Regions from separate parts of the Mycobacterium heidelbergense genome, predicted to be linked through region 2. Evidence: riboswitches for the same ligand, from Rfam matches in the RefSeq annotation. Region 2 holds a riboswitch; the other holds the start of a gene.

Region 1 (4,712 bases), 1.3 Mb from region 2:
CGTGGCCCGCGGTCGCCAGCACCACCAGCCCGACCGCCTGGATCGACGCCGACCCGAGGTTGGCCAGCCCACCGGTGAGGCCCAGCGCAAAACCCTTGAGCCGCTGCGGGTATAAACCGTCGACCTTGGCCAGCGACGCCGAGTAGTTGCCGCCGCCCAACCCGGTCAACGCGGCGCACGCCAGATACGGCCACAACGGCAGTCCGGGATGGGCAAGCAACACGATTGCCCCGATGGTGGGGATCAGCAACACCAGCGACGAGAACGTCGTCCAATTGCGGCCACCGAACCAGTTGGCGGCCATCGAATATGGAATGCGCACCAGCGCCCCCACCAGCGACGCCGTGGCGCCCACCAGCAGCTTGTCACCGGTCGAGAAGCCGTAGACGGACTGCGGCATGAACAGCACCATCACCGACCAGAGGTACCAGACCGAGAAGGAGATGTGCACGTTCACAACCAGCCACACCATATTGCGACGGGCGATGGCGCCGTTGCCGTCGTCCCAGGCCACGAGGTCTTCTGGATTCCAGTCGGTGATGCGCGAACGCGCCATGCGTCTTTTACCTTTCACGGACACTGTTGGGGCGACCGTCAGGCCACCCGGATATATGGCGGGTCGATTGTGATCGGGTTCGTTCATGGTTGATCGCCAACCGATCGAAAAGATCCGGAGTGCTTGGTGTTTCACATCCCATATGCCGGCAGCCGACCCGAACGGGGACCGCGACAGCACCCGCCGGGCCGCGGACACCACCGACGACATCGCAACGGGGGAAGCGGGATCGCAGCTATCGACGAAGATTGAACGGCCACTTACGGTCCTCCTGCGTCACACCCGGCCACGCCTGTGGCCGGCCGGGCACTGATCTGTTCCGCAGGGACCGTTGGCCGTCGATGCTTGACGCGCGGTTATGGCGAGCCCCACCGCCATCGTGCGCCGTCAGAGCCGACGACGCACATTTAAAACTTTCGTGATCTTATTGCTTGACAGTCAAGCCGAATTATGTTGATCAAACAACCCACCATGGCCGATGCACAGGAGACTTCCAGCTGATTGAAACATTACGTCCAGACGCGTCCACCCTGTAACCGGCGGCGAAGTGGGCAGCGCGGCCGGGCGGTTGCCACGACACGTAACGGCCAGGCGAGCACCGAGGGGGTCCCGAGCCCGTCCGACGGCCATGGGTGGCGTCGATCACAACCGGCCGGTGCGCGCCAAGACGGGGTGTCCGCGTGATATGTAGTCCAAATCTGTTGCTAATCAATGGATTTATAACTAAGTTGCGATCGAGGCTAGCGCCGTCCTCCGCAGACATGGCGTCGTCGTGGTCCGACGGGACGGCCTCGCCGCGCTTGACCAAAGCCGATTTCCATTGCTTAACTGACAGCGGCGATGGAGCCCGCCCTGAACCGCCGATCCGGCTGATGGCCCCTGCGAACATAGGAGTCGTAGGTGAAGCGCGCCGACATTCGCACCCACCCTCCGATTCGGTTGTACTCCGCCCCTGCGGTGCGCCGGCTCGTGATCTCGTTTACTGTGTCGACCCGATCAGGCACCTGGGTGTTGCCTGCGAGCCCTTGCCGTTCGCATATAAATTGGTATAATGCTGCGCCTCAACACCCCTGCGGGAGGGTCCGACGGCATGTCCGGCGGAGGCGTCGCGCGCCGGCTTTGGACGTCAACGAACCACTCGCACAACGGTATCCGGGTGAATCGGCGCGCCGCCGGAACGCGACCGACCCGCACACGATCCACGCACGACTCGCCGACAATCAGGAGTAGTCACATGGAATTCGACGTAACCATTGAAATCCCCAAGGGACAGCGCAACAAATACCAGAGCGACCACAACACCGGCCGCATCCGACTCGACCGCTACCTGTACACCTCGATGGGATATCCCGAGGATTACGGCTTCATCGAAAACAGCCTCGGCGACGACGGCGACCCTCTTGACGCCCTCGTTCTGCTGCCCGAGCCGGTCTTTCCCGGTGTCGTGCTCGCCGCACGCCCGGTGGGCATCTTCCAGATGGTCGACGAGGCCGGCGGCGACAACAAGGTTCTGTGCGTGCCGGCCGGCGATTCGCGATGGGATCACATCACCGACGTCGACGACGTGCCGTCCTTTGTCTTGGAGCCCATCAAACACTTCTTCGTGCACTACAAGGACTTAGAGCCGGGCAAGTTCGTCAAGGCCGCCGACTGGGGCAATCGGGAAACGGCGGAAGCAGAAGTGAAGCGATCCTTCGAACGGTTTCGCGCCAACGGTCACTGACGCCACGGACGAGCGGGGCGACGAGGGCAGCCAGCGGCTAGGCCGTGACCCGACGCGACGCGTAGATCTCGGCCAGGAACTGCTCGACGGCCACCGCCGCGTGCGCCGCGCGGGCGGACCCAAAGATGTCGAAAGCGTGTTGCGCGCACGGCAACTCGGCATATACCACAGGCTGACGGCTGACCTCACGGAGGCGCGCGGTAAAGCTGCGGGCCTGTTCGACCGGGATCAACGAGTCGTTGGTGCCGTGCAGCACGAAAAACGGTGGGGCGTCTTCGGACACGTGGCTGATCGGTGAGGCGATCCGGAAAGGTTCGGCTATCTCCGTGCGACTCAGCTTGAACACGCGCTTGGCCACCATCGGCACCATCAGCGGATGCATCGCGCCGTCGGATCGGGTGAAGTCGTAGACCCCGTAGAACGGGACGGCCGCCTGCACCCGGGTGTCGGCCCCCTCGAAACCCGGCTGAAACCGCGGATCGTTGGGGGTAAGCGCGGCCAGCGACGACAGATGCCCGCCGGCCGAGCCCCCGGTGATCGCGATCCAGCCCGGGCGACACCGCCGCCAGCGCCGCCGCCTGAACGCCGAGCGCCTGCACCGGAAGTTCCGACGCGAACAGGCCGTAGGCGAACGCGAACACCGACCCGTAACCGCGCCTGGTCAGCGGTCGGTAGCCGTTGGCGGTGAACGCGAGGCCCAGCGCGGACACCAGCACGGCTGGTCAGTCGCTTCACGGCCGATCCTTGGTTTTCCCGAGTTCGCCCACCTGCGCGGGGTCCTCGATCACGTGGTACGCCGGGTCGACCATCTCCATGGGCTTTCTGCCGCTTTGCCTGGGCTTGCCGATGATCCGCAGCAGCTGCCCGGGCTGGATGTCGGCGCCCCCGTGGCCGGCTCGGAACGTGATGGTGATTTCGCCGCTATTGTCGCCGACGACGATCTGCCGGACGGTCCGCCGGCGTTCGTTGACGTCCTGGACCTCGCTCACCCGCCCCTCGAAGGTGGCGCGCTGCCCGGGAATGAGGCCCCCAACGGTGATCACCGATGGCGGCCGCTCGGGGTGCTCATAGGCTTCGACTTCCTGCTCCTCGCTGCGCGAGACCCACGCTTCGACCTTGTCGAGCTCGCGCGCGATTCGTTGCTCGAAGCCTTCGGGGTACGCCTCCTTGATCCGGGATTGCACGTCGTAGGGCACGATCGTCGCCGCGGCGTCCGGGATCAGGCTGACCGCCCGGGCCACCTTGTCGGCGGTGCGGTCATGCAGCAGGCGTCCCAGCAGCGGCGCGTAGGTCCGACGCGGCAGCAACACCGTCACGTTGGTGTTCTGGCGCTCGTCGCGCGCCTTGGCGACCAGAACCTGCGCCGCCCGGGTGACCCGGCGGTCCGGGCAGTCGACGATCCGCAGCGGGGTGTCGAGATCGAAGTGATCCCAACGGTTTCGCAGCACCTTGGCGTGCGCGTCGTCGACCATGAAATGCACCGCGACCAGTTCGTCGGCCCGCAGTCCCCGCCCGTAGCGCAGCGCTTCGATCACGGCGAGGTCGACCGAGTTCACGAACACGAACACCTTGTGCCGCGCGTACTTCACCAGTTCGGGGCGATCGGTGCGGAACATCTCGAGAATGGCCGCCTCGGCGCGGTATTCCCGGTTGAGCCGCATCAGCACGAACACCAGCACCGGGAACACGACGACGACGAGCCAGGCGCCCTCGGTGAACTTCGCGACGGCGAAGATGCCCACCACGATCGTCGACAGGATCCCCGCCGACAGGTTGATCGCCAGGCGCCGGCGCCAGCCCGGTTCCCGGTGCGTCAGATGGTGTTTGGTCATTCCGTAGCCGGCCATCGAGAACCCGGTGAACACGCCGATCGCGTAGAACGGGACCAGCGCGTTGACCGAGCCGCCGGTCGCCAGCAGCAATGCCACCGAAAGCGCGGTGAGCGTGATGATGCCGTTCGAGAACACCAGGCGGTGGCCGCGTTTCGTCAGCTGCCGCGGCAGGAAGCGGTCTTCGGCGACGAAACTCGCCAGCGCCGGGAATCCGTTGAAGCTGGTGTTCGCGCCGGTGAACAGGATGGCCGCGGTCGACGCCTGCACGAGGATGTAGAAGACGTCGCCGATCGGGCCCTGACCGAACACCGCGCGGCCGATCTGCGACAGGACTGACGGATATTCGGTGAGATATGGCGTGGCGTGGGTGACATACGCGAGGTAGGCGACGCCGGCCAGCAGGAGCCCGAGGATGGTCGCCATGGCGGTCAGCACCCGACGCGCGTTGCGGCCCTGCGGTTTTCGAAACACGTCGACGGTGTTGGAGATGGCCTCGACCCCCGTCAGCGACGAACCGCCGTTGGCGAACGAACGCAGCAATGTCAGGACGGTCGCTCCCATCACCAGGCCGTTGGACTGATGGACGGGCACGGTTCCGGGC
Region 2 (4,712 bases):
CTCGCCCGCGGCGGCTTTCGGGTACGCGGCCGTGTGGATGGCGGTTGCGGTTGTCGCCGCGGGCATGTTGCGGCCGGCGCAACGATAGACGAGCCGCCCGCCCCGGCCGAATCAGCCGGCTCCGACGGGCTCGCAACCGTTTGGTGCGGCCGCAAATACCCGCCGAAACGAGTCCTCGCCATAGCTGGTGGGTTCGGGCTGCGCAGGTTTCAGGCGGAAAGTCCGCACACCGTCGGGGCGACGTTGGGCGCGCAGGAATAAATCGGCGGGGTCGTCTCGCGCGCTCAGACTGTGAGCAAGGTCGTACAGATGTGTCACAAAGACGACCTTGACCCCGCTTTCGACCATGGCGCGCACCACGTCTCGCGCGATCTGTGATCCTTCGCGCTCGTTGGTCGAGGCAAACGACTCATTGCACAGCAGCAGCGACGCCGAGCCGACGAACTCCGCGATCTCACTCATGCGGGCAAGCTCCTCGTCGAGCTTGCCGTGCGTAAGGCTGGCATCCTCTTCCCGCTTGAAATGCGTGAAGACGGCGTCGCGGACATTGGCGCGAAACGATGTCGCGGTCACGAACATGCCGGCTTGCATCATGACCTGTGCGGTGCCCACGCTGCGCAAGAACGTCGACTTCCCGCCCTCGTTGGCTCCAGTGATGACGATCAACGACTTCGCCTCGGCGTCAATGTCATTGCCGGTAACAGGTTTGCCACTGGTCAGGCACAGTGCCACGTCGCGCAGGTCGCGGCAGCCGAATTGTGGTGGGCCGATTGGTGTGGGGATCGGAAGACAGGTGGGCACACCGGCTTCGGTGAGCCGCTCATGAAGGTTCACACAGCCCAAATAAAAACCCAGTTCGGTCCGTAACCGCCCAAAGAACGCTTGGACGTGGTCCGCGGATTGGGTGACGGTATTCGCGATGTCGTTGATTGCACGCCCGGCCAACTCGGTGAGGGCTTGAGCGCCGGCCTCGTCCCGGGCATCGACGACAAAACCACAGGAACCGTTGCGGTTTCCGGTCAGTTTGTCCCACCAACTGCGCTGCGGCGGCTGGTGAAGCCGATAGCCCGCCCCCTTGTTGCCGAGCCCGAGCTGAGCGCTGAGTAGCACGCCCCGCGGAAGCTGCAATTCGCCGAGGTCCGCGTCGAGTTGCTCCAGGTACTCATCGCTGAGTTGGTCGTCGATCATCGCCAACAGCTGCCGAAATCCCGGCGAGCTGAATCCCTTGGCGTGCTCGTCGCAGAGGCCGCGCAGTTGTCGAAGGTTGATGGCGAGCAGTTCAAGGATCCGTACCGAGCGGCGCAGGATGGCCTCGGGGTTGCGGGACATCAATCCCCCGAGGAACACCTTGCGCCGCACCTCGACGCCGTCGACCGCGACGCCATACATCTGCCGCACCACACCACGATTGGCCAGACAATCGGACAGCACCTGCTGTCGGTAGACGATGACGTCGGGGTCGATGACGGTCAGCGGCACCACCTTTTTGGCGGTCTCGAACAAGAACTCGTCGTCAGCGGCCATCGCCCGGTAGACCCGCGGAAGCTCGAGATCCTTGTCGACGAGATCCTGCAGTTGCCAGGGCAGTCGTGGCGCCAGGTCGGGGTCGTGTTCGGGATGTAGTAGTCGAACTTTCATTGGCTGATCCTCTGCCTTAGGACGTTGTAGCTGAGGCCGTACTTGTCGGCCAACGCGGCGGCGTAGGCCAGACCGTCGGCGGGCCGGCGAGTGAACGTGAATGTCCGCCGGGTGGGATCGTCGTCCGCCACGTCGCCGACCATACTCACGCACACCGGATCCAGCGCGGACAGCTCGTCGAGGAAGCTGACATAGACTGCGACGCAGTGCAGCTGGATGATTCGTTCGAGCACCTCTCGGCCGATGAGCAGGGCATCGTTGACCGTGGTGGACGAAAAGCTCTCGTTCATGACGATGATGCTCGCATCGGTTGCGCGCGAAAGGATGTCATGGATGCGCACCAACTCGTCGTCGAGTTTGCCGTGCAACGTCGAGAGGTCCTCCTGCCGTTCGAAATGCGTGTAGATCTGGTCGGGCAACGTCAGTCTGGCGGCACCGGCAGGTATCGGGCAGCCGATTGACGCGAGGTAGGCGCATTGGCCGATGGTTCGGGCGAAGGTCGTCTTACCACCCTGGTTCGGGCCGGTGATCACGAATATTCGCTCGGATTCCGACAGATAGAAGTCGTTGGTGACGGGGCGGCTTTCGCCTTCCGCGGTGTTGATCACCAGCGCCAGGTCGAAGGCGCCCTGCACGTCCACGACGCCCGGCTCATCGGTGACGTCTGGGTAGCTGAACGCCAGTCCGGCCGCGGTGAAGCGCCTGATGAACGCGAGATAGGACAGGTAGAACCGGATTTCGTGTTCGAATCGGGCGATGGCGGGGTCGATGAACTGTTCGTGCCGGCTACAGAAGTTGTCGAGCAGCGCGAAGGACTCGGGATGGAGTTTGGCTACGCATTCGAGAATCCGCTCCTCGACGTGGTTCATGTCTTTGAAATCCGGGAGGGCGACGTGGTAGTCCTTGCTGACTTCGGTGGCGAAACGTTCGAACGTGGCGGTGACCTCGGAGCTGTAATCTGTTTGTTCGCCGAACTTCTCGACATTGACCCGAAGACCGTCGACGTGCACGCAGTAGCGGATCGCGTGCAGCTGCTCGCGGACCGCTTCGGTGTCTGCTACCAGCCGCTTGAAAACGTCGCCGTCGACGTAGCGCCTCACGTGGTCGGCGAAGTCACGCAACCCCCGAGAACGCGGTTGGACGTATGTGAGACCGTCGCCCAGCAGCGCGACCGCGTGGCAATAGGTTTCGATTGCGGCAACCAGCCAGCCCTGTTTCTGTAGCCGATGCCACGCGTTCCGGGCCACGTGAAGCCGACTTCGTACGGTGCGCATGCCGTCAACGAAATTCTGTACCGGTGCCCGTGTTTCATCGTCTTCGAGATCGCGGAATACCTGCTGGCGGTACTCGACGACCGACGGTTGCCGTTGGGGCGCGTAGAAGATACGTGCGAGATCACTCCCACCGTATCCGGCCGTCACCGCGCCGATGACCTGGTCGAGATACAGGTCGGCGAAACAGTCCGGCGGTGTGTCGGTACCGATGATGCTGCCGGCCCGGGGATCAAGGATGCTGGTAAAGCTCGCCATCTCGGATTACCCCACCTTCTACCGTGCGTCGTTGACGTGGTAGAAGCCATCAGCCGGTGTGGCAATTGGGGCGAGCTTCATCGCCTGCCTCGATGTTACCCGAATCGGTGGGGACGCGCCCGCCACCGCGCGGTTTCGGCTCAGGCTTTGGAGAGTTGCTGGGGGCAGTAGAACTTCGCGGCGAGAAGGGCGAAATTGGATGCCATCTCCATGTCCATTCCGGGATTGTGGGTTTTGACGTCGTGCACCAGCTCGAGGCCCGATTCGCCGTTGTTCAAGCACAAGCACACCGCTCGGCCGGCGCCCACGGCGGCATCGGGGTTGGAAAAGCTGAAGCCGGCCTGGCGCAAAGCGGCGAGAAAGCCTGCGTCGTCGCCGTCGAGAACCGGAGCGGGATCGGAGTAGGCCGGCGCGGCCAGCCCGATCATCGCCGAAACACCGAGTACCGTCAGTAGTGTTCTCATACCTCACTGTCTTCCAATTATGTTGCAAGCTAGGCTAATTGCGCTTCGGATGGCGTGGCCTTAAGCTTGTCGGCTTTGGACAGGTGCACCGCGTGGATGCCGGGCTTTTTCGCCAGTTGCTCGAGCAGGGCGTCAAGGCCGTCTTGATCGACAGTATGGTGCTGCACGCTTTCGGGTTTCTCCGATATCTGTGCGACCAGGCGCTTGAGCTGCTCCGGCGATTGCTTGCCTTTGAGGTCTTTGATCGGGGTGAGACGTCCGCGCGCGCCGGCTCCCACCGCGGTGGGAGCTCCCGCCCCCAGGGCGCTGCCGAGCATTCCCGCCACCGACATCGAACTGAGCAGGCTTCCCCCGCCGAGCGCGGCCGCGGACACGGCATCGGGCCCGGCGGCCGACAAGGCGGCGGCAACGGTCCTGATGGCGGGGGTGGCCGTGGCCCAGCTCGGCGGAACCGACAGTCTTCCAACCAATGTGCCGGCATTTCCCATGCTCGCCGAGACCGCGCTATAGAGCGTGCCCCGGCCGAAGCCCAACGCTCCCAGCCCGGCACCCAGCGCGTCTTTGGGCAGTGCGCCATACGCCACGGGCGGGGCGAACTTGAGCCACTGTGACACGGGAAAGTTGATCAACAGCCCGATGTCGTTGAACTGCGTGGTGAGCCCAAGCGGAACCTTGACGGCGCTATACAGGCCGGTGAACCACGCGTCCCCGTTGGGCACCGTGTTGAGCAGATCCACCCAGAAGTCGTTGTAGTCGGTGGCCAGCCCGGCCAGCAATCCCAGAATCCCGCCGGACGCGCTGGTTGAGCTGGCCGCTGTGCTCGCGGTTGACGCCGCGGTGCCGGCCGGCGTGGCGGCCGCGGAGGCCACCGCGGCCGCTTGCGTCGTTGTGCCCGCGGAGTCGGTGGTCTGTGGCGGCTCGGTGAACGGTGTCAGGTTGTTGGAGGCACTGGCCGAGGAGGCGAAGTAGGTATCCATCGCCGTAGCGTCTTGAGCCCAAAACCCGTCGTATTCGGCCTCATTGGCCGCGATCGCCGCGGTGTTTTGGCCGAAAAGATTGGTCGCCACCAGCCGGGCCACGA

The links. A riboswitch is a leader RNA that binds a small molecule or an ion and turns the genes downstream of it on or off. The one in region 2 is predicted to bind fluoride.
Region 1: another riboswitch for fluoride. It lies ahead of G6N25_RS15830 (inorganic diphosphatase); the one in region 2 lies ahead of G6N25_RS09565 (MutS-related protein).

Annotation. Positions count from the first base shown of each region.
Region 1 is NZ_AP022615.1:3,344,409-3,349,120, reverse strand. Features, by position in the region: gene G6N25_RS15835 (MFS transporter) at 1-556, opposite strand, end outside; fluoride riboswitch at 1,384-1,445, shown strand; gene G6N25_RS15830 (inorganic diphosphatase) at 1,791-2,279, shown strand; partial or broken gene G6N25_RS15825 (prolyl oligopeptidase family serine peptidase) at 2,317-2,832, opposite strand; gene G6N25_RS15820 (amino acid permease) at 3,011-4,712, opposite strand, start outside.
Region 2 is NZ_AP022615.1:2,029,754-2,034,465, forward strand. Features, by position in the region: gene G6N25_RS09555 (MFS transporter) at 1-88, shown strand, start outside; gene G6N25_RS09560 (MutS-related protein) at 112-1,524, opposite strand; gene G6N25_RS09565 (MutS-related protein) at 1,635-3,167, opposite strand; fluoride riboswitch at 3,201-3,261, opposite strand; gene G6N25_RS09570 (DUF732 domain-containing protein) at 3,308-3,631, opposite strand; gene G6N25_RS09575 (PPE family protein) at 3,661-4,712, opposite strand, start outside.